Regions from separate parts of the Streptomyces sp. NPDC044002 genome, predicted to be linked through region 1. Evidence: riboswitches for the same ligand, from Rfam matches in the RefSeq annotation. Region 1 holds a riboswitch; each other region holds the start of a gene.
What was found. Region 1 has a riboswitch for cobalamin ahead of AC07A6_RS17220 (energy-coupling factor ABC transporter permease). Riboswitches for the same ligand answer to the same signal wherever they lie in the genome.
Positions count from the first base shown of each region.

Region 1 (7,583 bases):
AGGACCGCCTCCACGAGGTCGGCATCACGGTCAACCGCAACGCCATCCCGAACGACCCGCGGCCGCCGATGGTCACCTCGGGTCTGCGGATCGGCACGCCGGCCCTCGCGACCCGCGGTTTCGACGCCGAGGCCTTCACCGAGGTCGCCGAGATCATCGCGCAGGCGCTGAAGCCGAGCTACGACGCCGCCGACCTCAAGGCGCGCGTCTCGGCCCTGGCCGCGAAGTTCCCGCTGTACCCGTCGCTCTAGGCACGGTTTCGGGGGCCCGGCCTTGTTCTCCACAAGGCCGGGCCCTTTTCATGACCGGAATCCGGCACCGGAACGCGATCCGGCTCACGCCTGACGGCCCCGTCCGGGAGGCGAACCGTTCATCTCCACGCGTTACGCTCGTCTGCCGGACAAAATCCGCACATCCCCCGTTTTGATCACACCCCTGCCCCCTCTCCACCCCACGAGCAGACAAGGGAGTCCGCCAGTGGCCATCTCCGTCTTCGACCTCTTCTCCATCGGCATCGGCCCGTCCTCCTCCCACACGGTCGGCCCGATGCGCGCGGCGCGCATGTTCGTGACGCGGCTGAAGAAGGACGGCGTCCTCGCCCAGACCGCCGCCGTGCGGGCGGAGCTCTTCGGCTCCCTCGGCGCGACCGGCCACGGCCACGGCACGCCCAAGGCGGTCCTGCTGGGCCTGGAGGGCCACTCCCCCCGCACCGTGGACGTCGAGACCGCCGACGACGAGGTGGAGCGCATCCGCAAGAGCGGCAAGCTGCGGCTGCTGGGTGCGGAAATAGGCGGTGCCCACGAGATCGACTTCGACGAGCCGAGCCAGCTGATCCTGCACCGCCGCCGCTCGCTGCCCTACCACGCGAACGGCATGACCCTCTTCGCGTACGACGCCTCCGGCGCGCCGCTGCTGGAGAAGACGTACTACTCGGTGGGCGGCGGCTTCGTCGTGGACGAGGACGCGGTCGGCGAGGACCGGATCAAGCTCGACGACACCGTGCTGAAGTACCCCTTCCGCTCCGGTGACGAGATGCTGCGCCTGGCGAACGAGACCGGCCTGTCGATCTCCTCCCTGATGCTGGAGAACGAGAAGGCCTGGCGCACCGAGGAGGAGATCCGCGAGGGCCTGCTGGAGATCTGGCGGGTCATGCAGTCCTGCGTCTCGCGCGGCATGTCCCGCGAGGGCATCCTCCCGGGCGGCCTGCGCGTCAAGCGCCGCGCCGCGTCCACGGCGCGCCAGCTGCGCACCGAGGGCGACCCGATGATGCACCGCAGCGAGTGGACGACGATCTACGCGATGGCCGTCAACGAGGAGAACGCCGCGGGCGGCCGTGTCGTCACCGCCCCCACGAACGGCGCAGCGGGCGTCCTGCCGGCCGTCCTGCACTACTACGTGAACTTCGTGCCCGGCGCGGACGAGGACGGCGTGGTCCGCTTCCTGCTGGCCGCGGGCGCGATCGGCATGCTCTTCAAGGAGAACGCGTCGATCTCCGGCGCCGAGGTCGGCTGCCAGGGCGAGGTGGGCTCGGCCTGCTCGATGGCGGCCGGCGCCCTCGCCGAGGTGCTGGGCGGCACCCCCGAGCAGGTGGAGAACGCCGCCGAGATCGGCATGGAGCACAACCTGGGCCTGACCTGCGACCCGGTGGGCGGCCTCGTGCAGATCCCCTGCATCGAGCGCAACGGCATGGCGGCCGTCAAGGCCGTCACCGCCGCGAAGATGGCGATGCGCGGGGACGGCAGCCACAAGGTCTCCCTCGACAAGGTCATCAAGACCATGAAGGAGACCGGCGCCGACATGAAGATCAAGTACAAGGAGACGGCGCGCGGCGGCCTCGCGGTCAACGTCATCGAGTGCTGATCCGAGAAATACGCAAATGATCTCCGGTTTGGGGTTTCAACCGAGTTGATCACGCTTGCGAGGGAAGAAGCAGGTCCGGGCTGGTTTCTCGATGATCACGTAGGCCAATCTGGTCACGCGACGTCGCGTCACCCCCGGGCGGTCGGCCAACCGCCTTACCCCCTTGCTGTTTTGCGTACTGGAGGCTTCACCATGGCAGGCATCCGCAGCATCCGCGTGATGGCGGCGCTCGCATCGCTCCCCCTCGCCGCCGCCCTCTTCACGGGCACGGCCCAGGCGGACAACGGGGCCGGCGCCGCCGGCACCGCCTCGAACGCCGCCCTCGCCGGGATCCTCGGCAGCGGCGTCGGCGGCAGCAACCTCGGCAACTCCTCCACCGCGCAGCAGGTCGCGTCGGGCTTCGGGGCGTCGAACCAGAACAACGGCGCCCAGGCCAACGGCTCCGGCTTCACCGCGATCGGCCAGTCCAACAACCACGACTCGCTGATCTACAACCCGGTCCCGTAGCGGCCGGCCGCGCGGCCCTGCCGCAGCGTGCCACCGGGCCCGCCCTCCCCCCGGAGGGCGGGCCCTTCGCATGCCCCTGGCACGTGACCCGCGGTGCACCCTGTGGCCGAAAAGAGGCCCTGCGGCCCGGTGGCTCGGGACCTTCGGCCCCGCGCCGCCCACCCGAGCCGGGGATAGCGTGCCGGGAGGGGCGCGGGAAGCACCCACGCGCGACGAGAGGCAGCCGCCGATGGCCACCATCACCGAACACAGACTCCTGCCGCTGCGGCTGGAAGCCGCCCCCCTGTCCGTGCCCCTGACCGGCCGGTTCGTCTACCGCACGGACCGCCCGTACGAGGTGGCCGTGGACTTCCGGGGCGCCGGGGCGCACCTCGCCCGCTGGGTGTTCTCGCGGGAGCTGCTGCTCGACGGGCAGAACAGCGCCACCGGCGAGGGCGACATACAGGTCTGGCCGCGCTGGAGCGGCACGGAGCCGCGCGTCCTGCTCGGCTTCAGCAACGGCGAGCAGAGCTGCGTGGTCTCCGCCCGCGCCAAGGACGTGCGCGAGCTGTGCCGGCGGATGACGGAGCTGGTGCCGCGCGGGCAGGAACAGCGCCACTACGACCTGGATGCCGAGCTGAGCGCGCTGCTGACCTTCTGACGCGGCGGGCGCACGCCCCGTGGAACCGGTGGCGGCCCGGCGCTGTCTTATGAGATGACAGGCAAGTCCCCGTCTCACGGAACCGGGGAGACACCATGAGTCACCCGCACCGCCGCCGGATCGTGGCCATCGCCACGGGTGCCCTGCTCACCGCCGGGCTCGCGCTCTCCACGTCGCCGGCCTCCGCCGCCACCACGACCACCCGCACCCAGACGCCGCTCGTCGTCAATGCCCGCTGGGGCGGGCACTGCACGTACGACCGGCTCGTCATCGACCTCCAGGGCTACGTGCCCCCGGTCACCGTCACTCCCGTGTCCGAGCTCGTCTACGACGGGTCGGGACAGCCCGTCCCGCTGGCCGGGAAGTACTTCCTGGAGATCCGCCTGCACCCGGCCGCCGGGCACAATGACGCCGGGGAGAACGTCTACCAGGGGCCCAGGCTCCAGAAGATCTACCTCAGCAAGCTCAAGGGCATGGCCATGACCGGCGACTACGAGGGGTACGTGACCTTCGGCGCCGCCTTCGACACCGCCCCGACCTGGAAGACCTCCGTCCTGCACTCGCCCGAGCGGCTCGTGCTGGACTTCCCGCACCCCAACACCTGCTGACCCGCGGACGGCCCCGGAGCCGCCCGGCTAGCGGTGTTCGGGGTTGGGGAAGTCGAAACGGCAGCCGGCGTCCCACAGGGAACGCTGGTTGCCGTGGGCCGGCATGCCGCCGGCCCGCTTGAGGAGCGCCGCCAGGTGCATCAGGTTCCACGACATGAACGTGGTGTTCCGGTTGGTGAAGTCGTTCTCCGGACCGCCCGAGCCCGGGTCCAGGTAGGAGGGGCCGGGGCCGGCCTCGCCGATCCAGCCCGCGTCGGCCTGGGGCGGAATGGCGTAGCCGAGGTGCTGGAGGCTGTAGAGGATGTTCATGGCGCAGTGCTTGACGCCGTCCTCGTTCCCCGTGATCAGCGCTCCGCCGACGCGCCCGTAGTAGGCGTACTGCCCCTGCTCGTTCAGCAGGGAGGAGCAGGCGTAGAGCCGCTCGATGACCTGCTTCATGACGGAGCTGTTGTCCCCGAGCCAGATCGGGCCGCACAGCACCAGGATGTCGGCGTCCATGATCTGGCTGTACAGGACCGGCCACTGGTCGCTCTCCCAGCCGTGGTCGGTCATGTCCGGCCAGACGCCGGTGGCGATGTCGTGGTCGACGGCGCGGATCAGCGAGGTGCGGGCGCCGGCCGCTTCCATGACGGCCCGGCTCCGCGCGATCAGGCCCTCGGTGTTGCTGGTCTCGGGAGAGCGTTTGAGGGTGCAGTTGACGTAGACGGCGGAGAGGTCCTCGTAGCGGGGGCTGTCGTCGGCGGCCATGCCCTCCACCGTGCCGCGCGCCCGGCGGCCCGGCCAGCGGGCCTGGCCCGTACGGGTGCCCGCGGCCGGGTGGCCGGGTGGCCGGATCGGTCCGGGTTGTGACGGTCCGTGCGGGCGACTAGGGTCGTCTGGCCTTGGTGTTCGGGAAACCGGTGCAAGACCGGTGCGGCCCTCGCCACTGTGATCGGGAAGTCCGGCTCCACTCTCTCCCCCAGACTCCGTCCGGGAGGTGCCCCCACCGCGGGAAGCCACTGGGCCCGCGCGGGAGACCGCACGGTCCCGGGAAGGCGGAGCCAGGGCATCAGCACCCGTGAGCCAGGAGACCGGCCGGGGCGCGTCGTCCATCCACGAGGTGCTGGAGAGGTCTCCCAACCCATGCATATAGCCGAGGGGTTCCTGCCCCCTTTGCACGCGGCCGCCTGGGGCGCCGCGTCCGCCCCCTTCGTCGTCCACGGGGTCCGCGCGCTCACCCGCGAGGTGAAGGCGAACCCGGAGAGCACGCTGCTGCTCGGGGCGTCCGGTGCGTTCACGTTCGTCCTGTCCGCCCTGAAGATCCCTTCTGTGACGGGCAGTTGTTCGCACCCGACGGGGACGGGGCTCGGGGCCATCCTCTTCCGGCCCCCGATCATGGCGGTGCTCGGCACGATCACCCTCCTCTTCCAGGCGCTGCTGCTGGCCCACGGCGGGCTCACCACGCTGGGCGCCAACGTCTTCTCGATGGCCATCGCCGGGCCCTGGGCCGGCTACGGGGTCTACCGGGTGCTGCGGAAGTCCGGCGCGCCGCTGATGGTGACCGTGTTCTTCGGCGCGTTCTTCGCCGACCTGGTCACCTACTGCGTCACCTCCGTCCAGCTGGCGCTGGCCTTCCCCGACCCGGCGAGCGGCTTCCTCGGCTCCCTGGAGAAGTTCGCGGGCATCTTCGCCCTGACCCAGATCCCGCTCGCGATCAGCGAGGGGCTGCTGACGGTGCTCGTGATGCGGCTGCTGATGCAGTCCAGCAAGTCGGACCTGGTCCGGCTCGGCGTCGCGAAGCTGACCGGCGGCACTCAGGCGAAGCAGGAGGCGGCCCTCTGATGAGCCGGAACGCGAAGATCAACACCCTGCTGCTGCTCCTGGTGGCGGCGCTGGCCGTGATCCCGCTCGCGCTGGGGCTCGGCGACGGCAAGGAGGAGCCGTTCGCCGGCGCCGACGCGCAGGCCGAGGCGGCCATCACCGAACTGAAGCCGGACTACGAGCCCTGGTTCGCCCCGCTGTACGAGCCCCCCTCGGGCGAGGTCGAGTCGGCGCTGTTCGCCCTCCAGGCGGCGCTCGGGGCGGGCGTGCTCGCCTACTACTTCGGCATCCGCAAGGGCCGCCGCCAGGGCGCGGCGCAGGCCCTCGCCCAGGCCGCGGCCGCCGAGGCCGGGCCGGACCGCCCGGCCCGGGAGTCGTAGGCGGTGCTGCCGATCGACGTGGCGGCGCACTCCAGCCGCTGGCGGGGCCGCCACCCCCTGGAGAAGGCCCTCCTCGGGCTCGGGCTCACCGTCACCGCGGTGTGCCTGCCGCCCTGGCCGGGCGGGCCGCTGGTGGCCGCCGCGACCCTGGCCGTGCTGCTCGGGCCGGCCGGCGTGGCCGGGCGGCAGCTGTGGCGGGCCTTCCGGGTCCCGCTGGGCTTCTGCGTGACCGGTGCGCTGCCGCTGCTGGTGTCGGTGGGCGGCCCGGACGGGTTCCTCGCCCCGGCCCCGGACGGGCCCCGGCACGCGGCGGAGCTGCTGCTGCGCACCTCGGCGGCCTCGCTCGGGGTGCTGCTGTTCGCCTTCACGACGCCGGTCTCGGACGTGCTGCCGCGGCTGGTGCGGGCCGGGGTGCCGGCGCCGGTGGTGGACGTGGCCCTGGTGATGTACCGGATCGGCTTCCTGCTGCTGGACTCGATGGCCCAGGTCCGGCGCGCCCAGGCGGCCCGGCTGGGGCAGGCGGGCCGGGCGGCGGTGTGGCGTTCGCTGGCCGGGCTCGCGGCGACCTCGTTCGTCCGGGCCTTCGACCGCGCGGCCCGGCTCCAGGAGGGGCTGGCGGGGCGCGGTTACGACGGTGCGCTGCGGGTGCTGGTACCCGACGCGGCGCTGTCCTGGCGGTTCCTGACGGGGTCCGCCGCCCTGCTGACCGCCCTGGTCGCGGGGACCCTCGTACTGAAGGAGCTGTGGTTGTGACCCCGTTGGTGGAGCTGGTCGGCGCGGGGTACGCGTACGAGGACGGCCCGGCCGTGCTGTCCGGGGTGGACTTCGGCATCGCCGAGGGCCGCGCGCTGGTGCTGCTCGGCCGCAACGGCAGCGGCAAGACCACGCTGATGCGGCTGCTGAGCGGGGGCCTGCGGCCCGGCTCGGGGACGCTGCGGCTCGGCGGGGACGAGGTGGCCTACGACCGCAAGGGCCTGGTCCGGCTGCGCACCTCGGTGCAGCTGGTGGTGCAGGACCCGGACGACCAGCTCTTCGCGGCCTCCGTCGAGCAGGACGTGTCCTTCGGCCCGATGAACCTGGGGCTGCCGGCGGCGGAGGTCCGCGAGCGGGTGGACGCCGCGCTCGCCGCGCTGGACATCACCGCGCTGCGGGACCGCCCGACGCACCTGCTGTCGTACGGGCAGCGCAAGCGCGCGGCGATCGCGGGCGCGGTGGCGATGGCCCCGCGGGTGCTGATCCTGGACGAGCCCACGGCCGGGCTCGACCCGGACGGGCAGGAACGCCTCCTGGACGTCCTCGCGGGGCTGCGGGCGGCCGGCACCACGGTGGTCATGGCCACCCACGACGTGGACCTCGCGGTGCGGTGGGCGGACGACGCGGCCGTGCTGACCCCTTCGGGGATCCGGACGGGGCCGGCCGCCGAGCTGCTCTCGGACCCGGAGCTGCTCGCGTCGGCGGGGCTGCGGTCGGCCTGGGCGCCGGTGGTCGCCGCGTTCCTGCGGGCGCGGGGGGTGCTGACGGACGGGGTGCCGGGGCCGCGGACGCCGGAGGAGCTCGCGGCGCTGGGCTGAGCCGGAGCCCCGCAGGGGCGGACCGTGAAGCGGGGTGGCCCTGCGGGGCGGGGTGTCCGGTGTGCCCACCCGTCCCGCCCTGCGGGACGATTGCCCACACCTAGGATGGCCGCATGTCGCTGCCGCACGCCATTCTCACCGCGCTGATGGAGAAGCCCTCGTCGGGGCTGGAGCTGACGCGGCGGTTCGACAAGTCGATCGGCTACTTCTGGTCCTC
Region 1 is NZ_JBWKEZ010000020.1:12,585-20,167, forward strand. Features, by position in the region: gene glyA (serine hydroxymethyltransferase) at 1-251, shown strand, start outside; gene AC07A6_RS17195 (L-serine ammonia-lyase) at 478-1,860, shown strand; gene AC07A6_RS17200 (hypothetical protein) at 2,053-2,367, shown strand; gene AC07A6_RS17205 (SsgA family sporulation/cell division regulator) at 2,597-3,007, shown strand; gene AC07A6_RS17210 (AMIN-like domain-containing (lipo)protein) at 3,103-3,615, shown strand; gene AC07A6_RS17215 (flavodoxin family protein) at 3,643-4,362, opposite strand; cobalamin riboswitch at 4,481-4,708, shown strand; gene AC07A6_RS17220 (energy-coupling factor ABC transporter permease) at 4,738-5,436, shown strand; gene AC07A6_RS17225 (energy-coupling factor ABC transporter substrate-binding protein) at 5,436-5,795, shown strand; gene cbiQ (cobalt ECF transporter T component CbiQ) at 5,799-6,548, shown strand; gene AC07A6_RS17235 (energy-coupling factor ABC transporter ATP-binding protein) at 6,539-7,366, shown strand; gene AC07A6_RS17240 (PadR family transcriptional regulator) at 7,480-7,583, shown strand, end outside.

Region 2 (7,583 bases), on a different contig from region 1:
CGCGGTACGGGCGACCAGGTCGGCCAGGACCAGGAAGACGGCCCCGGCGAGCGCGGCCACGGGCAGCAGTGCCCGGTGGCCGGCGCCGACGGCCATCCGGGCGGCGTGCGGGACCATCAGGCCGACGAAGCCGATGGCCCCGCTGTAGGCGACGAGCACCCCGACCACGAGGGAGGTGAGCACGAACACGGCCGCCCGGAAGCGGCCGGTGTCCAGGCCGAGGGTGCGCGCGCCCTCCTCCCCCGCGAGCAGCAGGTCCAGCGGCCGGGCCAGGGCGGTGAGCGCGGCGGTGCCGGCGATCAGCGCGGCGGCCGGCAGGGCGAGTTCGTCCCAGCGGGCCGCGCCGAGACCGCCCAGGGTCCAGAACAGGGCGGTGCGCAGCTGGTCGGGTTTGGCTGACAGGACGAGGATCAGGCTGGTCAGCGCGGACAGGATGTACTGCACGGCGACCCCGGCCAGGATCAGCCGGCCGGTGGTCATGGTTCCGCCGCGGCGGGCCAGGGCGTAGACGGCGACGAGTGCGGCCATGGACCCGGCGAAGGCGGCGGCCGGCAGCCCGGCCCCGCCCACGGCTCCGGCAGCGCCCGCGCCGGACACGATGACCAGCACCGCCCCCGTCGAGGCCCCGGAGGAGGCCCCGAGCAGGAAGGGGTCGGCGAGCGGGTTGCGCACGAGGGCCTGGAGCACGGCTCCGGCCACGGCCAGCCCGGCCCCGACGACGGCTCCGAGCAGGACGCGCGGCATCCGCACGTCCCAGACGATGGAGGCGAAGGCCCCTCGTGCGCCGGGCCCGCCGAGGACGATGTCGAGGACCTGGCCGGGCGGGATCCGTACGGCCCCCAGGGCCAGCCCGGCCACCATCGAGACGGCGAGCGCGGCGGTGAGCAGCACCAGCGGGAGCCCGCGCCTCACGGGGCGTCGGGGTGCAGCTGGCGGCCGAGGGACTCGACGGCGTCGGCGACGCGCACGCCGAGCACGGCGGAGGAGAGCGGCAGCACCACGAACCGCCGGTTCTTGACGGCGGGAACCTCCGCCAGCGCCGGGTCGTTCAACAGGCGCTGCTTCTTGGCCTCCACGGTGGTGCCGCCGTAGTCGTAGATGAGGACGACCTCGGGCGCGCGCTCGATGACCTTCTCCCACGGCACGTCGCCGAAGGTGTCCTTGAGGTCGGCGAACACGTTCGCGCCCCCGGCGAGGGAGACGATCTCGTTGCCGATGCCGCTGCCTCCCGAGGTGAAGGCGGAGGCCTCGCCGGAGTCGTAGACGAAGACCGACGGCCGGGCCCGGTCCTTGACCCGTGCGGTGACGGCGTCGACGCGCCGCTGTTCCTCCCGCACGAGCGCCTCGCCGCGCTCGGGCACGCCGAAGGTCCGGGCGACCTCGGTGATCTCGGTCTTCAGCTGTTGGAGCCCGACCGGTCCCTGGGTGCAGTACTCCACGCTCAGCCGGGTTCCGATGCCTGCCTTGGCCAGCGTTTCGCGGTCCCGGCCCTGCCCCTTGTCGAAGGCGCTGGCGTAACCTCCGTACACGAAGTCGGGGTTGGCGCCGAGCAGCACCTCCTTCGACGGGTACTCCTTCGCCAGCACCTTGATCCTGTCGTAGGCGGGCCGGTAGGCGGGCAGCACGGAGTCGTCGAGGTAGGCGGTGCCGGCCATCCGGTCCTGGAGTCCGAGGGCGAGCATGATCTCGGTGGCGTGCTGGTTCATGGTGACGGCGCGCTCGGGCGGCGCCTGGTAGGTGCTGCTGACACCGCAGTTGGTGACGGTGTACGGGAACCCGGGCGCGGCCTGCGCCCCGGCTCCGGGCCCCTCGGCCCCGGACGGCCCGCCGCAGGCGGCGAGCGGCACGACAAGGGCGAAGGGCAGGAAGGAGCGCACGGCGGCGCGGACACGCGACATGGTGAGGCCTCTCCGGGGGATCCTCGTCCCCGGTCGAAGTGAAGAGGCGGTGCGTCAGTGTCTGACTCCCGGCCCCCACGCGCACGCGGCGGCCGGTCACAGTGGCGGGACCGCACCGGATTCACACCGGTTTCCTGTCCTGCACCGCCGGGACAACCCGGCCAAGTCTGCCAGATGCGGTCGTCACGCCCGGAAGGGGTGGTGACGGACTCAGGAGAGCGGCCGTCCCCCGTCGCGGAGCAGTTGGTCGTCGGAGAGGTTGTCCGCCCTGTCCCGCAGCCGAGCCCGGAGCTCCGCGGACAAGTGCCAGACGACCTCCGCCTTCCGCATCTGCGGGAGCTGCTTCAGTTCCCCGTACCCGGCGTCGGCGTCGTAGGTTTCGAGGGTGCGGGCCACGCCGTGGGCCCACCGGGAGTCCCAGACGGCGGCGGCTTGATGGCGCGGAAGGGACTCCAGCAGGTGGTCGGCGTCGATCGTCGACACGACGAGTGCGGCCGCCAGATGGCGGTGGACGTGATGGGCCCTGCCGCTGAACTCGTCCGCCAGCAGCATCCCGGAAACGCGTTCCACGAGGGGCCCCTCCTCGTAGCGCTGCAGGAGGTCGGCCAGCCGCCGGTCGTCCATGTACCGGAGGAGACCGACCCGGGTGTCGGGCGAGAACGCCTCGTAGACGCCGAATCCGAGGTCGGAACCGGTGACCAGCTCGACCAGCCGGTGCGGCCGCAGCGCGCTCAGGACGTCGGCGACCTGTGGCAGGCCGACGCCCTTGGCCGTACACAGGAGGCGCAGTTCCTCCGGCGGTTCCCACAGGGCGACGACGGCGGTCGTGAGGAATTCGAGGGGCATGTGGTCGAGGAGCGCGAGCCGGGCGCTCGGATTGCCGATCAGCAGCCAGGTGACGAACTCCTGGCCGGTCACTGCCCGCAGGACGCGTGCGGCCGTCCCGGGCGGCATTCCGCCGGATGACAGCAGGGTGGTCATGACATCGGTGGGGAGACGTGTGGCGAAGCCCTCCAGGACGTCGAGCTGGAAGGTGAACTTCCCCCCTCCGTCGAGTTCTCCGACCAGTCGGAGCGTCTGTTCCAACGTCAGTCTGGAAAAGAGCCCCGTACACCACGTCTGCGGTGCCGCCAGCGCAAGGCGCCGGGCGCTCACCGCGTCCATGGCCAGCAGCCGTTCGACGGCGAGCAGCTCGTCGATGGACAACAGGACGTCCACTGCCACCGACGATTCCAGGAGCGCCATCCGTGCCGCCGCCGGACCGGTTTCCATGGTCGCGACGACCGAGGCGCGCTCCTCCGCGGACATCTCTCCGAGCATCTCGGCCGCCTTGGAGACCGGCAGGGCCGCCAGCTTCCGGGCCGTCACCTCGACGGGGTCCCGTCCGATGAACATGTTCCCCTGGGCGACCTGGTAGACGCGGCTGTCGTCGGCCGCCTCAATGTTGACGCTGATGCTGCGCGATTCTTCCGTGTTCATGATCCCGAGATGTTCATTTCGCCTTGGCCGAGTTGGTACACGCGCGCCTGGCCGGACGCCTTGGCGACCTGGCGGACGTCGCCGCTCCAGGTCTTGTGCGTCGAGGCCCCGCCCTCGCTCAGGGACGCGACGATGCCGCGCAGCTCCTCGGCCACCGCTTCCCGCGCCGCTCCCGCCCGGGACTCCAGCAGGTCTTCGAGGCGTGCCTGCCAGCTCCCCTCCTGCAGGATGCGGATCCGGGCGGACTGTTCGGGCGGGGCGTCGGCGATCACCTGGGCCGTCCGTTCGAGCCGCTCCAGTTCAGCGGCGGCCCGCTGGACGTCGCCGTCGCCCATCAGGGCCGCCAGGCGGTGCCGGAGACCCGCCCAGGCGTCGGTCCCGGCAGCCTGGATCACTGCGGTAGCGCACGACGCGGCCACCGCCGCCAGCGCCTCTGTCAGCATGCTTCCTCCCCGGCGATTGCGTGGACCACGCAATGTACCGATCGGCGGTGCCGCGGGTGCCTCGATCCGTGGAAATGACCTCTGCCGGAGGACGGCCGGGCCGCGGGAGGACCTCCGGCCGGGCGGGCGCCCGCGGTTCAGTCTTCGGACAGGCCTTCGGCCCACGGCTTGGGCTCGGCAGTGAACACGTGGGCCGGCCCGACCTCCCAGGAGCGAGGGGGGTGTTGACCCCTGAGGTAGTTGAGCGGTGTTCTGAGGAGGCCCCGTTCCTCCATCGCCCGGCGGGCCTGGTCCATCAGGCCGAGCGGCACGGCGGCCGCGTCGGTGTCCTTGAACTCACGCAGGAGGACGATGCCGGCCCGGTGGAGGTATTCGATGGCCTTGGCGTACTTGCGCGCGTCGTAGAAGTGCCGGCCGATCCTGCCGCAGACGGCGGCGTGGGCACGCAGGTTCCCCGATTCCTCCAGGAGATCGGCGGCCCTCTGCAGCATCCGGAGGGCCTCGCGCCGCTGGCGGGCCGTTCCGTCGATCAGGCACTGGCCGGCCCCGCAGAGTGCCGCGCCCTGGAGGCCGGTGTTCTCTGCGGCTTCGGCCAGCTGCAACGCGCGCTTGTGGTAAGACAGGGCCTCTTGTGTCTGCCCCGCGAAGCTCACGAGTTCGCCGAGGGAGTTCAGTACTTCGGCCTCGCCGTCCAGGTCCCCGCGCTGCCGGTACACCTTGATCGCTTCCGTGTAGGCGTGCCGCGCGGCATCGAACTCGTCGGCGGCGACCAGCGTGTCGCCGGCGTTCTTCAGACACATGGCTTCGAGGCGGGTGTCGCCCAGCGCGAGGAACTCGGCCGCCACCTCCCGGTAGATGACGTACGCCCGCTCGAACTCACCCCGCTCGTAGTGGATGCCGGCGATGTTCCCGAGGGTCTTGGCGCGTCCCGGCCGGTCGCCCAGTGCGGCGAAGATGTCGTGGGCCTCCGTGTACTGGCCCAGCGCCTCCTGGTGCCCGCCCAGCTTCCGCAGCCAGCCGCCCCGGACGTTCAGCATTTCCGCCTCGGTCGTCCGGTCGCCCGCACGTCTGGCCGCGCCCACTCCCGCCTTCGCGCAGGTCGCCAGCTCGTCGAAGCGGTGGTGGTGCAACAGCAGCCGGCACACCGGCAGGGCGAGTTCCGCGGCGTGCCGGTCGAGTCCGGCCGACACTGCCATGTCCACGCCCGAGACGAGGTTGGCGCATTCGGCTTCGAACCACTCCCGGGAGGCCTTGCGTCCCGCACGCAGGTGAAGGGCGGAGCCCGCGCCGTTCGTGTCTTCGACGGCGATCCGGGCCATCCGCGCGTACTCGTCGAGCAGCCGCCGCTGCGCCGCCTCCCGGACAGCCTGCGGGAGCCGTCGGGCCAGGGCCGTGGCCTCGCGGCGGGCGTGGGGGTGCAGTCGCCAGCGGTCGGAGCCGACCCGCTCCTCCGCCACGAGGTGCGCCCGGGCGAGAGCGGCGAGCCGGGAACGGATGTCGTCCCGGTCCGGACCGGCGAGGTGGCCCGCCTGCCGCGACGTGATGTCCGGACCGGTCACCAGACCGAGCAGGGGCAGCAGTTCCGCGGCTTCGGGACCGAGGCGCAGGTAGGTCTCGTCGAAGCCGCGCCGCAGGGGGCCCAGCCTCGGCCCGTCCGCGCGGCCGCCCGCCCTGTAGGAGTCGAGTTCATTGGTCAGCTTGTCGAGGAGTTCCTTCGCGGTCAGCCCGCCGTCCTGCGAGAAATGGTGCGCGATCGCCGTGATGGCACCGGGCAGGTACCCGCTCAGCTCCAGCAGCCTGTGGAGGTGGTTCATCTCCTGCGGTGTGATGGACTCGACGGAGCCGATGCGGGAGAGGCGCCGCTGCTCGACGGCGTGGTGCAGCAGCAGGAACGAGTCGGCCGGATCGAGCGGCTCCGTCACCACGGTGCGTGCGCCGACGATCGGCAGCAGTTCACGGCTGGTGACCAGGAGCCGGTGCTCACCGCTGCCGGGCACCAGGAGGTCCACCTGGTCGGGCCGGGAGGCGTTGTCGGCGACCACCAGGACCGGACCGCGCGCGGCGGCATGGTCGTGGAGCAGGGAGCGGTAGAGGGCGGTGCGTTCGGCGTCGGACTCGCCCGTTTCGGCGGAGTGCCGCATTCCGAGCGAGAAGAGGGCCGAGGCCAGTGCCTGACCGCGGCTGAGGGGCCGGCCATCGTCGTGCTCCAGGTCCACGAAGACGACGCCTCCGGTGAAGCGCCCCCTCTGCAGTGCCTGCCGGGCGGCAGCCGTGGCGAGGGCCTGCTTTCCGGAGCCGGCGAACCCGGTGATCAGCGCGATGTTGGTGAAGCCGGGCCCCTCGGGGGCGGCGAGGAGGAACTCGCTCAGGGCGTCGAGCTGCTCGGCGCGCCCGACCAGGTACGCGGGTGCCTGCGGCAGAGCGGCCATGGCAACCGGGGCGGGCCCGTCGAACACGATCATGTCGCGGCCGGCCACCAAGGCCTGGCCCGTGCCGCTCACATGGGTGGTGAAGTGCATACCGGAGCCGACCGGTTCGGGCTCCTGGTTCACCGGCCCTCGATCCGCGCCCGGGATCCGGCGGTGACGTTCATGACGCCCTGACCGAGCTGGTGGACGGTGCCGTGGTCCTCCGCCACCGCCTTCATGGTCACGTCGCCGGTGTACGCCTGCTCCTGACCGGTGGCCGGCAGCAGGAAGCCGCCGGCCACGAGTGTCCGCAGCTCGGCGGCCGGCGCGGGCCCCGCCGCCAGGAGCGCCCGGAACCGCATCTGCCAGGCCGTGACCGCCGTGCGCCGGGCCACCAGGTCGGCGGCGGCGCCGGACACGAGGAGTTCGTCGCGCGTCTCGGCGAGCCCGCTCTCGACCATGTCGGCATCCTCCCGGCGGTACCGGCGCCACAGCCGCACCACTGCGGCGCAGACACGCTCCCAGTTGCCGGAGGGCACCTGCTGTACGAGCAGGGTTCCCGCCCTGTCGGCGAGGTCGAGTGCTTCCGGGTCCAAGGCGTCCCCCACAGGCAGGCTCATGGCGTCAGCAGAGGAGCATAGGGACGCGCGTGGCCTCCCATGAGGAAATCGCGCTCTTCGCCCTCCTGCGGGGCACACCACCGGCTTGTCCCCACCCTGTCCCCACCCTGTCCCCAGGAGAAGACAAAACGGGCTCCGGGAGTGTTCTCCCGGAGCCCGTTCTACGTGAAATGCCTGGTCAGGCATGGCAGGGGTAGCAGGATTCGAACCTACGACATCTGGTTTTGGAGACCAGCGCTCTGACCAGCTGAGCTATACCCCTTCGGTGGGTCACACCCTGCCATGAAGCAGCCGGAAGATCCAATCCATTTTCCGCGTCGCCGGTGGCGGGAGCGGGGCGGGCGGAGGATCGTGGGCGGGGAGGGGGTGGGCCGCCGAGGCCGGGAGGAGTCGTGCGCCAGCGTCCGGGGCGTCTGCTGGGGCCCCTGCTCATGCTGCTGCTCGTCGGTGCCGGGCCCGACGGGTCCGGGGAGACCGTGTCCCTCGACGGGGACCGGCCCGGGGAGCGGCTCGACGTGACCCTGACCCGGGTCGTCGACCCCGCGGGCCGGGCGGACGCCGAGCGGCTGGTGGCGGTGGAGCTGCGGCTGGAGAACACCGGGTCGGTGCCGTACGAGGACTCCCCCGCGCCGGCCGCGCACCTGCTCGACACCGGGGGGCAGCGGTTCACGGGGACGGCCGCCGCGACCGGGGCGGGGCCGAGCCTGCCGGACACCGTGACCCTGGCCCCCGGGG
Region 2 is NZ_JBWKEZ010000002.1:259,437-267,019, forward strand. Features, by position in the region: gene AC07A6_RS02720 (FecCD family ABC transporter permease) at 1-912, opposite strand, end outside; gene AC07A6_RS02725 (ABC transporter substrate-binding protein) at 909-1,898, opposite strand; cobalamin riboswitch at 1,934-2,071, opposite strand; gene AC07A6_RS02730 (magnesium and cobalt transport protein CorA) at 2,109-3,377, opposite strand; gene AC07A6_RS02735 (hypothetical protein) at 3,374-3,820, opposite strand; gene AC07A6_RS02740 (tetratricopeptide repeat protein) at 3,958-6,372, opposite strand; gene AC07A6_RS02745 (hypothetical protein) at 6,369-6,848, opposite strand; tRNA gene AC07A6_RS02750 (tRNA-Trp) at 7,034-7,110, opposite strand; gene AC07A6_RS02755 (DUF4232 domain-containing protein) at 7,241-7,583, shown strand, end outside.
Region 2: another riboswitch for cobalamin. It lies ahead of AC07A6_RS02725 (ABC transporter substrate-binding protein); the one in region 1 lies ahead of AC07A6_RS17220 (energy-coupling factor ABC transporter permease).

Region 3 (7,583 bases), on a different contig from region 1:
CGTTGCCGGGCAGGTGGATGACGCGGTCCGCGTACTGGACGACGCGCTCCAGGCGGTGCTCGGCGAGCAGGACGGTGACGCCGAGGTCGTGGACGAGGCGGGTGACGGCGGCCAGGACCTCCTCGGCGGCCGTGGGGTCCAGTGCGGAGGTGGGCTCGTCCAGGACCAGGATCCGGGGGTGGGAGGTGAGGACGGAGCCGATGGCGACGCGCTGCTGCTGGCCGCCGGACAGCTCGTGCAGGGCGCGGTGGCGCAGGTCGGCCAGGCCGAGGAGGTCGAGGGTCTCCTCGACGCGCTTGCGCATGGTGGCCGGGGGGACGGCCAGCTGTTCCATGGCGTAGGCGAGTTCTTCCTCGACGGTGTCGGTGACGAAGCCGTCGAGGGGGTCCTGGCCCACGACCCCGACGACGTCGGCGAGTTCGCGGGGCGGGTGCTGGGCCGTGTCCCGGCCGTCGACGAGGACGCGGCCGAAGAGGGTGCCGCCGGTGAAGTGCGGGACGAGGCCGTTGACGGCGCCGAGGAGAGTGGACTTGCCGGCGCCGGTGTGGCCGACGACCAGGCAGAGTTCGCCCTCCTCGACGGTGAGGTCGACGTCGCGCAGGACCGGTTCGGCCGCGTCCTCGTACTGGACGGTGACCTGGTCGAAGGTGATCACTTGGGTTCCTCGGTGCGCTGGGGCGGGACGGCCGCACGGGCTGACGCGGTCGGCGGCGGGGCCAGGAAGCCGGCGGTCCCCGCGAGGAGGACCGCGGCGGCCGGCACGAGCGGCAGGGTGGGCCAGCTGAGCGGATAGATGGAGGGGTTGAGCTCGGCCGCGTTGAAGCCGACGTTCGCGAAGAGCAGGACGGCGGAGAGCACGCCGCAGCCGGCGACGGCCCATTCGGGGAAGCGCCATGGATCGGGCCGGTAGCTGGTCCGGGTGATCCGGCGGCCGCCCAGGCGCAGCCCGGCGAAGCACAGCACGGCCCCGGCGCCCATGGCCGGGAGCCCGAGCGGCTTCGGCGCGGTCGCGTCGAGCAGTCCGTACGCCCCGGCGCACAGGCCGCACATGCCGAGCAGCATCAGGGCGCCGGTCAGGCGGCGGGAGCGGCGGGTGGCGGTACCGGCCCGGCCGTAGCCGCGGGAGTCCATGGCGGCGGCCAGGCGCAGGGACCGTTCGAGGGCGTCCTCCAGGACGGGAACGATGACGCCGCGCAGGGCGCGCAGGCCCTTCGGGCGTCCTGCCCGGAGCCGCTTGGCGCGGTGGACGCGCTGCACGCTCTGGACGAGCTGCGGGGCGACGCTGAGGGAGACGGTGACGGCCACCCCCAGCTCGTACAGGGCGCCGGGCAGGACACGGAGGGCCCGTTTGGGGTTGGCGAGGGTGTTGGCGGCGCCGATGCAGCACAGCATGCAGGCGAGGCGGAGCCCGTCCGTCGCCGCGGAGAGCAGGGCTTCCAGGGAAACGGGCCCGCCGAGCTGGATGCCCGCGTACCAGTCGGGCGTGGGGATGCGGGGCAGGGAGAAGAGGAAGTGGTCGCGGGGGGTGATGCCCGTGGCGAAGACCGCGCGGAAGGTGACGCGGATCGTGACGACGGTCAGCGCGAGGTACAAGTAGTACTTGAAGCCGCGGGCCCAGGGCGCCTCGGTGCGTCGCATGGTGATGACGTAGCCGAGGACCGCGAGGACGAGGAAGAGCAGCAGCGGGTTGTTGGTGCGGCTCACGGCGGTGGCCAGTGCGAGGGCCCAGATCCACCAGGCGACGGGGTGCAGGGTGCGCGGCAGGCGGCGGCCGCCCGTGTCCGGCGCGGTGCCGGACGGGGAGGCCTTCGCCGCCTGCGTCGAGGTGGTGGTGCGTGGCACGCCGCTACTCCGTACGACGGCGGCGCGCGGCCGCGTACACGGCCGCGGCGCCGATGAGCAGCACCAGCGCACCGGTGGCGACGGCGGGCAGGTACGAGCCGGCATCGTGCTTCGCATCGGCGGCGGGCGCCGCTTCGACCACCTGGGGGCCGGGCGCGGCCACGGCCGGAGCACCGGACGAGGACGGTGGCGCGGAGGGCGCGGGCGGGACGCTGTCCGAAGGGCTCGCCAGGGCCGGGGGACTTTCCGGTGCCGCGGGGCCGGGCGGCGTCGCCGTCGCCGTCGCTGTCGCCTGCGGGCCGGCCGGAGGCGGGTTCTCCGGCCTGGGCCCGGTGTTGACGTCCGGCGGCAGCGGCGCCGCGGTGCGGGTGTCCTGGGGCGCGGGGACCCCGGTGGGCCGGGTGTTCTTGGCGCGGAGCTGATCGGGGGTGACGGTGGGACGGCCCTCCGTGCCTTCGACGTTCGTGCCGCCGAACATCCACAGATCGACGCTGCCCGGCTTCGGCTTGTAGAGCATGGCGCCCAACTGGCTGTACTCCCAGGCGTTCTGGCCCGGATCGGCGTGCCAGTACGACCAGTAGGCGGACGCCGGCGGGGTCAGGACGCAGTCGTCCTGCTGCGGGGTCGGGTACTGCTTGCCGCCCTGGTGTCCGCTGTAGCCGATCCGGCAGATGAAGGCAGGTCCGTCGTGGCCGGTGCCGGTCGTGGCCCAGCCACCCTGGTTGAGGAGCTCGTGGCCCGTCGTGGGGGTGGTGCCGCAGGAGCGGTAGACGGGGCCGCCCCAGTGGCTGAAGTCCACGGCGAGGACGACCCCCGAAGAGGTGGTGCACTGAGCCATCGGCTGCGGCGCGGCGCCGGCCGGGGCAGCGGTGGCGGCGAAGGCCGCCACCGTCAGCCCCAGCGCGGCGGCGGCCCGGGCGAAGGCGCGCACGGCGCGGTCGCGGCTCATGCTCCCGCTCCCGGCCGGCGGTGGCGCTTCGCGGCACGGGTGACGCCCCAGCCGCCGAGGGTCAGGACCAGCGCGGCCGCGGCGAGCGTGCCGACCCGGGCTCCGGTGGACGCGAGGGGACCGCCACCAGCCCCGGAGCCACCCGCGGAGCCCGTGCCGCCGCCGTTCTCGCCCGGCGTCACGATGACGGGCGAGCCGTTGCCGCCCGAGGTACCACCGGACGTTCCTCCGGAGATGCCGGGCACGGGCTGGGGGGTGGTGCCGGTCAGGTCGCGGGTCAGCGTGCCGAAGGAGATGCCGGTGGCGCCGCCGACGGCCTGGGCGGAGGCGCGGAGGTCGGAGCCGGTCTGGCCGCCCTTGGCCACGTTGAAGCCGCCGTCGCCGTTCTGCTGGCTCGCCAGGAACGCGCGGGCCTTGGCGATCTGGGCGCCGTACTTGGGCGCGTCCAGCGACAGCCCCTGGACGGCCAGGGCCGCGGAGTTGACGGAGTTCCCGGCGGCGCCCGGGAAGCCGCCGTCCTCCTTCTGCTGGGTGGCCAGCCAGGCGAGTGCCTTGTCCACCGCCGCCTGGGAGCCGGCGTCGGGCAGCAGGTCCACGGTCATGGCGGCCATGGCGGTCGAGTCCACTTCGGGGCCGCTGGGTTCGCCGATCAGGCTGACCCAGGCGCCGGACGGGGTCTGGAGGCTCTTGAGGTAGGCGGCCGGATCGGCCGCGGCGGCCTTCTCGCCGGCGCGGAGCTGGGCCATGACACCGAGGGACTGCTTGAAGACGGAAGTGGCGTAGGCGTAGTTGCCCTTGGCCGCGCACTGCTGGACGGTCGAGGTCTTCGCCTGGCAGGTGATCTTCGCGAGGGCGGCGATCAGGTCCTGGCCGCCGAAGTTCCGCGGATCGCGGCCCACGGCCTGGGCGAGCACCGCCGCCTTGCCGATGGAGCCGCCGTTCTCGTACTTGGTGCCCACGAGGGTCCAGTCGTGGATGCCCCGCTTCTGGCCGTCCTTGCCGCCCTTGTCCATGAAGTCGACGATGTTGCGCAGGGCGGCGTTGTCCCCGCCTGTGGCGGCGAGCGCGTACGCGCCGTCGATGGTCAGGCCGTAGTCGGCGAATCCGGATTCGGGCCGGCTCTCGTAGAAGCGGCCTTGGACCAGGCGGGAGGGGGCCGTCAGGTACGCGGCGCCCTTCTGCAGGTCGGGCCCTTCACCGGCCGGCGGTGTGCTCGGGGTAGGTGGCGTGGTCGGGGTGGGTGGAGTGGTGGGGGTAGGCGGCGTGGTCGGGGTCGGCGGTTCGGCCGGCTTGGCGGTCAACGAGACGAGGTCACCGCCGGCGCCCGCGAGGGCAGCCGCCGCGGTGGGGTGGAGCCTCGGCTCGGTGTCGTCCTCGGCGAAGCCGAATCCGCCCGCCGGGAGCTGGTGCCCGGAGAGCCAGGAGACGCCGGCGTCCGCGAACGCCTCGTCGCCGAGGGCGCGCAGCGCCTGGGCGGCCCAGGCGGTGGCGGCCGGGTTGCCGGTCGTCTCGTAGGAGACCGCGGGCCAGGCGCCGGTCGCCAGCTGGGACCGCTTCAGGTGGTTCCGGGCCTTCTGGAGCACCGCCTCGTGGCCGCCGGCCCGCTCCAGGGCCAGGGTGATCAGGCCGGTGGCGCCGGCCTCGCTCTCGCACCCGGGACTGCCGGGCCGGATGAGGACGCTGGTGAATCCGCCGTCCTCGCACTGCAGGGCGGTCAGCCGGGCCACGGAGCCGGGGGGCGGGGTCATACCCGCGTTGACCAGCGCGATCATGGCCATGGCCTGGGCGTCGGCCTGCCCGGTCGTACGGAAGTCGCCCTTGGTGAAGCAGCCTTCGACCGTCTCGCCGTCGCCGATGTCGCGGGGGCAGGCGTACGTGACCAGGTCGCCGAGCAGGTCGTGCCCGCCGAACGCGCGCGGGTCCTTGCCGGTGGCCTCGGCGACCAGCGCGAGCCGGGCCGCGGCGGTGGCGTCCGGGATGCCGTCCCTGCCGGCCGGGTAGGCGTACGCGTCCGTCTGCGCGGGCGTCGCGAGGAAATCGGCGGTCTTCTTCGCCGCCGGGCTCTTGCGGTCGGCCGCCGCGAGGGCGAAGACGGCCTCCGTGGAGAGGAAGTGGTTGGGGGCCGTGGAGCCCTCGTCGACGACGCGCTCCCCGTCCGTCAGCGTCCCGGTGACCCAGCGGGCGGCCGCGGGTACGTCGATGCGTCCGGCCGGCACCCGGGGCGGGGCCATCGGGACGGTGGGGTCGGGGGTGGAGTAGCCGCGGACGTCGTCCGGGGAGAAGGACGGCCTGCCCTTGGTGCCGGCGATGTCCGTGCCGCCGTACACCCAGGCCTCCACGTCGCCCGGCTTCGGGTTCCGGGCCATGGCCCCTTGCTGGCTGTAGGACCACTTGCGCTGCCCGGGCGAGGCCGTCCAGTACGACCAGTAGGCGGTGGCCTGGGGCGTGAGGACGCAGGGTTCCTTGTCGGGGGTCGGGTACTGGGTGCCGGTGCCCTTGCCGATGCGGCAGAGGAAGGCGGGCCCGTCGTGGACGGTGCCCGTCATGGTGAACCCGGCGGTCTGCAGCAGCTCGTAGCCGGTGGTGGGGGTGGTGTCGCAGCCCTTCTCCACCTTGCCGCCGAACGGGCCGAAGTCCACGGCGACGATCGCCCCGGTGGTGGCCGTGCACCGCTCGATCGGGTCGGCCGAGGCAGGTGCCGCTGCGCCGGCGAAGGCCGCGCTCGCGGCGAAGGCCAGCAGCGCCGCCGATACGAGCGACAGCAGCCCCTTGCTTCCCGGGTGTCGCTCTGCTTGCTGTGCGGTCCCCACCACGGCCCCTCGTGTCAGCCGGGCGGACCAGTGCGTGGCAAAGGGCTCCACAGCCCGTGGGGCCACGGGGGAGCCGTTTCGAACCACGCCGTAGTCCGCGACGGCGTTTCTCGCTGCAGAATCCGGCTCCAGGCATTCCGACTCGCCCGGCGGTGCCGGGCCTACGGTTGCGGGTCAGCGCCGGATTTCGACCGGCTTCCCCTGGAGCTGAGTGCTTATCGGTCGGAGTGGACCACGCGGATTGACACACCGTCAAGGTGGTCTGCGTCTCACGCGGCAAGGCACGAGAACCCTCTGACGGATCCACCGCGCATCGGCTGGCAGACCCTTGATCACTCGGGTAGCGTCCTGGGCTGCCACATGGGGGAACCCGGTGCGAATCCGGGGCTGACGCGCAGCGGTGTGGGACGGCAGGGGGCCGTCACCGAGCCCGAATGCCCATCTGGCGAGGCACATCTCAAGCCGTACCACGCGTTCGGACGGCCGCCACCGAGCTCCGGGCTGCCCGCCTGCGAGAGCTGCGGTCGGGTCGGCGTCCCTCATTTCCAGGAGCAGGCCATGTCCCGTATCCGTACCCCGCGCCGCCTCGTGTTCGTGGCGCCCGCCGCGCTCGGCGCGCTCGTCCTGACCACGCTGCCCGCCTCCGCGACCTCCTCGCCCGCGCAGATCGCCACGTCCAGGACGAACGGTGTGAGCTATCTCAAGTCCCTTCAGGCTGCCGATGGTTCGTACGCGGGCAGTGGCCTGTCCAACGAGTGGGCGTTCGGTGCGTTCGCGGCAGCCGGCACGGCCGTCGCCGACGTCTACCCCGGCGGCGACACCACGAAGAACGCGCGCACCGTCTACCGCAACCTGCTGTCGACGGCGGGCTGGCCGCAGGCCTCCCCGGTGGTCACCGACTACGAGCGCGGCACGCTCAACGCCTACGCCGCCGGTATCGACCCGGCGCGCGTCTCGGCCTCCCGCAATCTGATAGCCGACATCTACTCGTACTGGCAGACGGCCGAGGCCGGTTACTTCGGCCCGTCCGGGAACTTCAACGGCACCGTCTTCGCGGCCCTTTCGCTGGGCGGAGCCAAGACCCAGGCCGGAGGTGCCCGGGTACCGCAGGCGCTGACCGACTCGATGGTCACCCGCATCCGTGCCAACCAGCACGTGGACGGCGGCTGGACCTTCAACAAGGCCGAGGGCAACCCGACCGTCCTGAACTCCGCGAGCGACGTCGACATGACCGGTGCGGCCATGGCCGCCCTGTGCGTGTCCGGTGTCCCGAACACCGACGCCGACGTCGTCCAGGCGAAGAACTTCCTCAAGAGCAGGCTCGTCTCCGGTAGCGGCGCGTTCAACTCCCTCTACGGGGTCAACACCAGCTCCAACGGCTGGGGCGTCGCCGGACTGAACGCCTGCGGGTTCAACCCGCAGACGGGTGCTTTCCTCACCGGCAGCGGCAAGACCCCGATCGATTTTCTGATCGCCAATCAGTACAACCCGGCGGGCGGCTTCAAGTACAAGCCCTCCGACACCGCGCCCTCGGCCTACTCCTCCATCGACGCGCTGCGTGCCGTGGCCGGCGGAGGCTTCACCACGGCCCCGCCCGTCCCGGTCACCCCCGGCGCCCCGCAGTGGGTGTCCCAGTCCGCCTTCACGGCCGGTACGGCGACGAAGCTCGCGCTGACGGTCGACGACGGGGCCGGCAGCCTCAAGGTCTGCTCGGTGGCGTTCACGCCGACCGGTACGACCACCACGCTCGGCGACGTCCTCGACGCGGCGGTGACCGCCGCCGCTCCGTCCGGTTGCGTCACCGGCGTCACGCCCTCGTCCGGCACCGGCACCGTCACCGACGTCAACGGCAAGGCCAACAGCGGCTCCGGCACGTGGAAGGTGAGCGTGGACGGGTCCTCGTTCGCCGGCGCCGTCCGCGACAAGGTCGTCAACCTGGGCGACACCATCGCCCTGCGGTGGGGTTCCTGACTAGAAGGACG
Region 3 is NZ_JBWKEZ010000010.1:13,811-21,393, forward strand. Features, by position in the region: gene AC07A6_RS10265 (ABC transporter ATP-binding protein) at 1-655, opposite strand, end outside; gene AC07A6_RS10270 (energy-coupling factor transporter transmembrane component T) at 652-1,842, opposite strand; gene AC07A6_RS10275 (hypothetical protein) at 1,847-2,791, opposite strand; gene AC07A6_RS10280 (prenyltransferase/squalene oxidase repeat-containing protein) at 2,788-5,601, opposite strand; cobalamin riboswitch at 5,923-6,061, shown strand; gene AC07A6_RS10285 (prenyltransferase/squalene oxidase repeat-containing protein) at 6,160-7,572, shown strand; gene AC07A6_RS10290 (DUF4430 domain-containing protein) at 7,573-7,583, opposite strand, start outside.
Region 3: another riboswitch for cobalamin. It lies ahead of AC07A6_RS10285 (prenyltransferase/squalene oxidase repeat-containing protein); the one in region 1 lies ahead of AC07A6_RS17220 (energy-coupling factor ABC transporter permease).

Region 4 (7,583 bases), on a different contig from region 1:
TAGGCCTTCTTGTCGTAGACGACGACGCGGTTGGCGGCGTACCAGGGGGCGGAGTAGAGCTTGCCCTCGACCTCGGCGGAGGCGAGCATGCTCTTCTGCCAGGCGTCGGCACCGAGCTTGGCCTTGTCCTTGGTCAGGTCGGCGAGGCCGCCGGTGACCGCGTAGCCGGCGGTCTGGGTGTTGCCGAGCTCAAGGACGTCCGGCGGGGTGTTCTCGGAGAGGGCGGTGGTGATCTTCTCCTGGATGCCCGTCCACTTCTGCTCCTCGACCTTGACCGTGACACCGGGGTGCTTGGCCGAGAACTCCTTGTTGACCTGCTCGATCCAGGCCTTGGGAGCGGAACCGTCCATGACCCAGACGGTGATCTCCTTGGCGCCACCCGACGCGTCGGACTCCGGCTTGTCGTCGCCGCCGTTGCCGCACGCCGCGACACCGACCATCATGCCCACGACACCGACCGCCGCAATGAGCTTGCGCTTCACGCCACCCTCCTCAGGGATGCTGCTGCTTTGCACCTTCCCTCGCCCGCCGCGGTGACGTACGTACCAAGTACTGCCGTGGGGCCGGGATCTGATCCACATTGGTTTAGACCAGTACCGGGAGCTTGGCCTAGACCTTTAGGGGTGTCAAGGGTCTAATGAGCGGGTGCTCGGTCCGTTATCGGACCGACACCTGGGGGAGGGGAGGAGGCCTGCCCTCCCGCCCGTGTCACCATGTGACCGCACATATCGGAGGAGCCGGTGACGGCAGCGAAACTGGAGTCGGGAAGGCGGGCGGCGATGGCCACCGAAGGGGCGACCACGGAGCCGGAAGGCGGGGCAGCCACTCGCACGGCGCGTGTGCCCAAGTACTACCGACTCAAGCGGCACTTGCTCGACATGACCGAAACACTCCCCCCCGGCACCCCCGTGCCGCCCGAGCGTACTCTCGCGGCCGAGTTCGACACCTCCCGGACCACCGTCCGGCAGGCCCTGCAGGAGCTCGTCGTCGAGGGCCGGCTGGAGCGCATCCAGGGCAAGGGCACCTTCGTCGCCAAGCCCAAGGTCTCGCAGCCGCTGCAACTCTCCTCCTACACCGAGGACATGCGCGCCCAGGGCCTGGAGCCCACCTCACAGCTCCTGGACATCGGGTACGTCACCGCCGACGACACCCTCGCGGGCCTGCTGAAGATCGCCACGGGCGGGCGGGTCCTGCGCATCGAGCGGCTGCGCCTGGCCAGCGGCGAACCGATGGCCATCGAGACCACCCACCTCTCGGCCAAGCGCTTCCCGGCGCTGCGCCGGTCCCTCGTCAAGTACACCTCGCTCTACACCGCCCTCGCCGAGGTGTACGACGTCCGGCTGGCGGAGGCCGAGGAGACCATCGAGACCTCCCTGGCCACCCCGCGCGAGGCCGGACTGCTCGGCACCGACGTGGGCCTGCCGATGCTGATGCTCTCCCGGCACTCCCTGGACGCCGACGGGGAACCAGTCGAATGGGTGCGATCGGTATATCGCGGCGACCGTTACAAATTCGTGGCCCGCCTCCAGCGACCCGCCACGTGATCAGCTGTTGACTGCCCACGGCCCTCGGTAGACGCTCGTACCGCTATGCGGACGGGGGCTTACTTTCACCGGTCAAGCCCCCGTAGATTCCGTGCGTTTACGCAAATGATCAACGAGGGGACGAGGATCATGCCGGAACCGGGAGCAACAGGGACAGAAGCGGCGGGTCAAGGCGGCAGTCCGGGCTCTCCCTCTTCTTCGGGGAAGGCCTCCCCGCAGTCGATCGCCGTCTGGGTGGGCGTGGCCCTCGTCGGGGCCCTCGGCTGGGGCGTGCTCGCACTGTCCCGGGGCGAGGAGATCTCGGCCGCCTGGCTGCTCGCCGCCGCGCTGGGCTCGTACGCCATCGGCTACCGCTTCTACTCCCGCTTCATCGCCACCCGCGTCCTGCGGCTCGACAAGACGCGGGCCACCCCCGCCGAACGCCTCGACAACGGTGTCGACTTCCACCCCACCGACCGGCGCGTGCTCTTCGGCCACCACTTCGCCGCCGTCGCCGGCGCCGGCCCCCTGGTCGGCCCGGTGCTGGCCGCACAGATGGGCTACCTGCCGGGCACCATCTGGATCGTCGCGGGCGTCATCTTCGCCGGCGCCGTCCAGGACATGGTGACCCTGTTCTTCTCCACCCGGCGCGACGGCCGCTCCCTCGGCCAGATGGCCCGGGACGAGATCGGCCCCGTCGGCGGCGCCGCCGCCCTCGTCGCCGTGTTCGTCATCATGGTCATCCTGCTGGCGGTGCTCGCACTGGTCATCGTCAACGCGCTGGCGCACTCCCCCTGGGGTGTCTTCTCCATCGGCATGACCATCCCCATCGCCCTCTTCATGGGCGTGTACCTGCGCGTCCTGCGGCCGGGCCGGGTCACCGAGGTCTCCGTCATAGGCGTCGCGCTGCTGCTCCTCGCCATCGTCGCCGGCGGCTGGGTCGCCGACTCCTCCTGGGCGAGCACCTTCACCCTGGAGAAGGAGACGCTGGTCATCTGGATGGTCGTGTACGGCTTCATCGCCTCGGTGCTGCCGGTGTGGCTGCTGCTCGCGCCCCGCGACTACCTGTCCACCTTCATGAAGGTCGGCACCATCGCCCTGATGGCGGCCGGCGTCGTCATCGCGATGCCGACGCTGAAGATGCCCTCGGTCACCGACTTCGCCACGCGCGGCGACGGCCCGGTCTTCGCCGGGTCGATGTTCCCCTTCGTCTTCATCACCATCGCCTGCGGCGCCCTGTCCGGCTTCCACTCGCTGGTCGCCTCGGGCACCACCCCGAAGATGATCCAGAAGGAGACCCAGGTCCGGGTCATCGGCTACGGCGCCATGCTCACCGAGTCGTTCGTCGCCGTCATGGCGGTGATCGCGGCGAGCATCATCGAGCCCGGCCTCTTCTTCGCGGTGAACTCCCCCGGCGGCGTCATCGGCGCCACCGTCCAGACCGCCTCGAAGGCCGTCACCGACTTCGGCTTCGCCATCACCCCGGAGGCCCTCGCGCAGGCCGCGAAGGACGTCGAGGAGGCCAGCCTGCTGTCCCGTACGGGCGGCGCGCCGACCTTCGCACTCGGGATGTCGGAGATCTTCTCCTCGGTCATCGGCGGCGCCGGGATGAAGGCCTTCTGGTACCACTTCGCCATCATGTTCGAGGCCCTGTTCATCCTGACCACCGTCGACGCCGGCACCCGCGTCGGCCGGTTCATGCTCCAGGACACCCTCGGCAACGTGCACAAGTCCTTCAAGGACGTCAGCTGGAAGCCGGGCGTGTGGCTCGCCAGCGCCGTCGTCGTCGGCGGCTGGGGCTACTTCCTGTGGGTCGGCGTCAAGGACCCGCTGGGCGGCATCAACCAGCTCTTCCCGCTGTTCGGCATCGCGAACCAGCTGCTCGCGGCGGTCGCCCTGGCCGTCTGCACCACGCTGCTGGTCAAGTCCGGGCGGCTCAAGTGGGCCTGGGTCACGGGCGTCCCGCTGGCCTGGGACGTGGCGGTCACCCTCACCGCGAGCTACCAGAAGATCTTCTCCGACGACGTGAAGGTCGGCTTCTTCGCGCAGCGCGACAAGTACCAGACCGGCATCGACGCCGGGAAGGTGCTGCCGCCCGCCAAGAACATGGACGACATGCACACCGTGGTCACCAACGCCACGGTCGACGGGGTCCTGTCGGCGCTGTTCGCGGTGCTGATCGTCATCGTGCTGGTGGACGCGGCCCGGGTCTGCCTCAAGGCCGTCCGCAGCCCGGAGTCGGTCCGCCTCTCCGAGGTGCCGTGGACCGAGTCGAAGATCATCGCCCCGGCCGGGCTCATCGCCACCGCCGAGGAGAAGGCCGAGCTCGCGGCCGCCGGCCTCGACGGGAGCGGGGGCAAGGCCAAGGAGCCCGTCGCGTGAGCGGGGTGCGCGGGGCGCTAGCGAAGGCCCGGTTCTACGTACGGGAGTTCTCCGGCGAGGCCGCGTACGACCGCTACGTGGCGCACGCCCGCTCGCACGACCCGGACGCCGAGGTCCTGACCCGGCGCGCCTTCGAACGGGCCCGCACCGACGCCCGCGAGGCGGACCCCCGCGAGGGCTTCCGCTGCTGCTGAGGAACCAGAAGGGCCCCGCCGGACCGTCCGACGGGGCCCTTCACATGCGCCGGGTCAGCGCGCCCAGTCCTTGAGGACTTCGGTCTGGAGAGTGATGCCGACGGGCTCGGGGAGGGCGATCTCCGTGCCGTACGGCACGATGTGGATGCTCTTGTACTCACGGCCGACGGGCTGGCTGTAGACGGAGACCTCGCACTTGGCCCGATCGATCAGCAGGTACACGGGAATGCCCGTCTCCGCATAGGCGCGGGGCTTCTCGACGTGGTCCCGCCGACGGGTGTCGGAGTCCCACGAGGTCACCTCGACGGCCATGAGGATCGGCTCGGGTTCGACCCAGTCGCCCTGGCCGACGAACGCGTCCTCGTGCGCCAGGACCCCGTCCGGAATGGCACGGCCCTGTCGGTACGGTTCCACCTTGATCCCCTGCCCCGGATGCAGGAACAACTCGGGCCGGGACTGCATGCAGATCTTCAACAGCCACTGGATGATCCGCCCGTGGTCCCCGTCCGGCATGGCCTTGCTCCTGATGACCCCGTCGATGAATTCCAGCCGTGTCCCCACCCGCTCCCGGGCGGCTATCCGCGCGACGGCTTCGAAGTCCTCAGTCAGCATGTGGGGCCGGTCTGTCATCACGGTCATGCCTCGCTCACCTTCCATCGACGGTGCTCCTTCGACGATAGCGCCGACCACCGACACCCGTCCGGCACACTCGGCGGCATGGACTTCGAGATCAGAACGGCGCGGGCCGACGAGTACGGGCGGCTCGGGGCGATCACCGGAGCGGCCTACAGCGGGGACGGGCTGCTGGACCTGAACGAGGACGACACCTACCTGAACGTCCTGCGCGACGTCGCCGGACGGGCCGGCGACGGGGAGGTGCTCGTCGCCGTGGAGGACGGCCGGGTGCTCGGCGGCGTGACGTTCGCCGCACCCGGCAGCCGGCTCGCGGACGTGGCCGGACCGCAGGAGGCCGAATTCCGGATGCTCGCCGTGGCCCCCGAGGCGCGCGGCAAGGGCGTCGGGGAGGCCCTCGTACGCGCCTGCACCGAACGGGCCCGCGCCCAGGGCCTCAGAGCCCTCGTGCTGTCCACCCAGCCGGCCATGCTGGGCGCCCGGCGGATCTACGAGCGGCTGGGCTTCGTACGCACTCCGGAGCTCGACTGGTCGCCCATCCCGGCCCTGAAACTGCTGACCTACCGTCTGGAGCTGTAGCCGGGCCGACACAACATGTGGTGGGTCGCGCACGGGCGGCCCCCCACATGTATGCTCATCCTCGCTGTCGCCGCAGGGGAATCCGGTGCGAATCCGGAACTGTCCCGCAACGGTATGAAAAGTCCGAGGACCTGCCGACAGTGCGCCCGGATCGACCGAACCGGGTGCCGACCACGTCCGGGCCTCGCGGTTGGGCCGGTGGACGCCATGCGGTGTGTACGCGATCCCGTCGCGCCCGCATGCGCCTCCCCGCGCCCCGATCCGCCGATGACCGGGCCGAGCGAGGGAGAGCTCCCGCCGTGACCATCGCGCCTTCCGCACCGCGCGCCGAGTCCGTTTCTGGCGACACCACCGAAGGCCCGGGGGCCGCGCTGCTGCGTACTCTCACCGAGCTGACCGCCGACCTCCCCGACACCGACCCCGGCCGGGTCGCCGCCGCCGCCCTGCGCGGCCGCAGCGCCTCCGCCGACGAGGCCGAGCTGCGCGGGCTGGCCACCGAGGCCGCGGCGGGCCTGATCTCCGAGGACCCCGCCTACTCCCGGCTCGCCGCCCGCCTGCTGACGCTGGCCGTCGCCGACGAGGCCGCCGGCCAGGGCTCGACCTCCTTCGCCGAGTCCGTCGCCGTCGGCCACCGCGAGGGCCTGATCGCCGACCGCACCGCCGAGTTCGTCGCCGCCCACGCCGCCCGCCTGGACGCCCTGGTCGAGCACGCGCTCGCCGAGGGCGCGGACGACCGCTTCGGCTTCTTCGGCCTGCGCACCCTGCACAGCCGCTACCTGCTGCGCCACCCGATCACCCGCCAGGTGATCGAGACCCCGCAGTACTTCATGCTGCGCGTCGCCTGCGGCCTCGCCGAGGACGAGTCCGTCCAGGCCGTCGAGGAAGTCGCCTCGCTGTACACCCTGATGAGCCGCCTGGACTACCTGCCGTCCTCCCCCACGCTCTTCAACTCCGGCACCCGCCACCCGCAGATGTCCTCCTGCTACCTGCTGGACTCCCCGCTGGACGAGCTGGACTCGATCTACGACCGCTACCACCAGGTGGCGCGCCTGTCGAAGCACGCCGGCGGCATCGGCCTGTCGTACTCCCGCATCCGCGCCCGCGGTTCGCTGATCCGCGGCACCAACGGCCACTCCAACGGCATCGTGCCGTTCCTGAAGACCCTCGACGCCTCCGTCGCCGCCGTGAACCAGGGCGGCCGCCGCAAGGGCGCCGCCGCCGTCTACCTGGAGACCTGGCACGCGGACATCGAGGAGTTCCTGGAGCTCCGCGACAACACCGGCGAGGACCAGCGCCGCACGCACAACCTCAACCTCGCCCACTGGATCCCGGACGAGTTCATGCGCCGCGTGAACGCCGACGCCGACTGGTCGCTGTTCTCCCCGGCCGACGTCCCCGAGCTGGTCGACCTCTACGGCGACGAGTTCGACGCCGCCTACGTCAAGGCGGAGGCGGCCGGCCTCGCCAAGAAGACCATGCCGGCGCGCGACCTCTACGGCCGCATGATGCGCACCCTCGCGCAGACCGGCCAGGGCTGGATGACCTTCAAGGACGCCTCCAACCGGACCGCGAACCAGACCGCGCTGCCCGGCACCGTCGTCCACTCCTCCAACCTCTGCACCGAGATCATCGAGGTCACCAACGACGGCGAGACGGCCGTCTGCAACCTCGGCTCGGTCAACCTCGGCGCGTTCGTCGCCGACGGGGACATGGACTGGGCCCGCCTGGACGAGACCGTCCGCACCGCGGTGACCTTCCTCGACCGCGTCGTGGACATCAACTTCTACCCGACCGAGCAGGCCGGCCGCTCCAACGCCAAGTGGCGTCCGGTGGGCCTGGGCGCGATGGGCCTCCAGGACGTCTTCTTCAAGCTGCGCCTGCCCTTCGACTCGGCCGAGGCGAAGGCCCTGTCCACGAAGATCTCCGAGCGCATCATGCTGGCCGCGTACGAGGCCTCCTGCGACCTCGCCGAGCGCTCCGGCCCGCTCCCGGCCTGGGCCGAGACCCGCACCGCGCAGGGCGTCCTGCACCCGGACCACTACGAGACCGAGCGCCACTGGCCCGAGCGCTGGGAGGCCCTGCGCGCCCGCATCGCGCAGACCGGCATGCGCAACTCCCTGCTGCTGGCCATCGCCCCGACGGCGACGATCGCCTCGATCGCGGGCGTGTACGAGTGCATCGAGCCGCAGGTCTCCAACCTCTTCAAGCGCGAGACCCTCAGCGGCGAGTTCCTCCAGGTCAACGGCTACCTGGTGGAGGACCTCAAGCAGCT
Region 4 is NZ_JBWKEZ010000034.1:75,337-82,919, reverse strand. Features, by position in the region: gene AC07A6_RS24325 (extracellular solute-binding protein) at 1-482, opposite strand, end outside; gene AC07A6_RS24320 (GntR family transcriptional regulator) at 780-1,544, shown strand; gene AC07A6_RS24315 (carbon starvation CstA family protein) at 1,674-3,905, shown strand; gene AC07A6_RS24310 (YbdD/YjiX family protein) at 3,902-4,099, shown strand; gene AC07A6_RS24305 (Uma2 family endonuclease) at 4,154-4,738, opposite strand; gene AC07A6_RS24300 (GNAT family N-acetyltransferase) at 4,817-5,311, shown strand; adenosylcobalamin-variant (AdoCbl-variant) riboswitch at 5,376-5,452, shown strand; gene AC07A6_RS24295 (ribonucleoside-diphosphate reductase subunit alpha) at 5,611-7,583, shown strand, end outside.
Region 4: another riboswitch for cobalamin. It lies ahead of AC07A6_RS24295 (ribonucleoside-diphosphate reductase subunit alpha); the one in region 1 lies ahead of AC07A6_RS17220 (energy-coupling factor ABC transporter permease).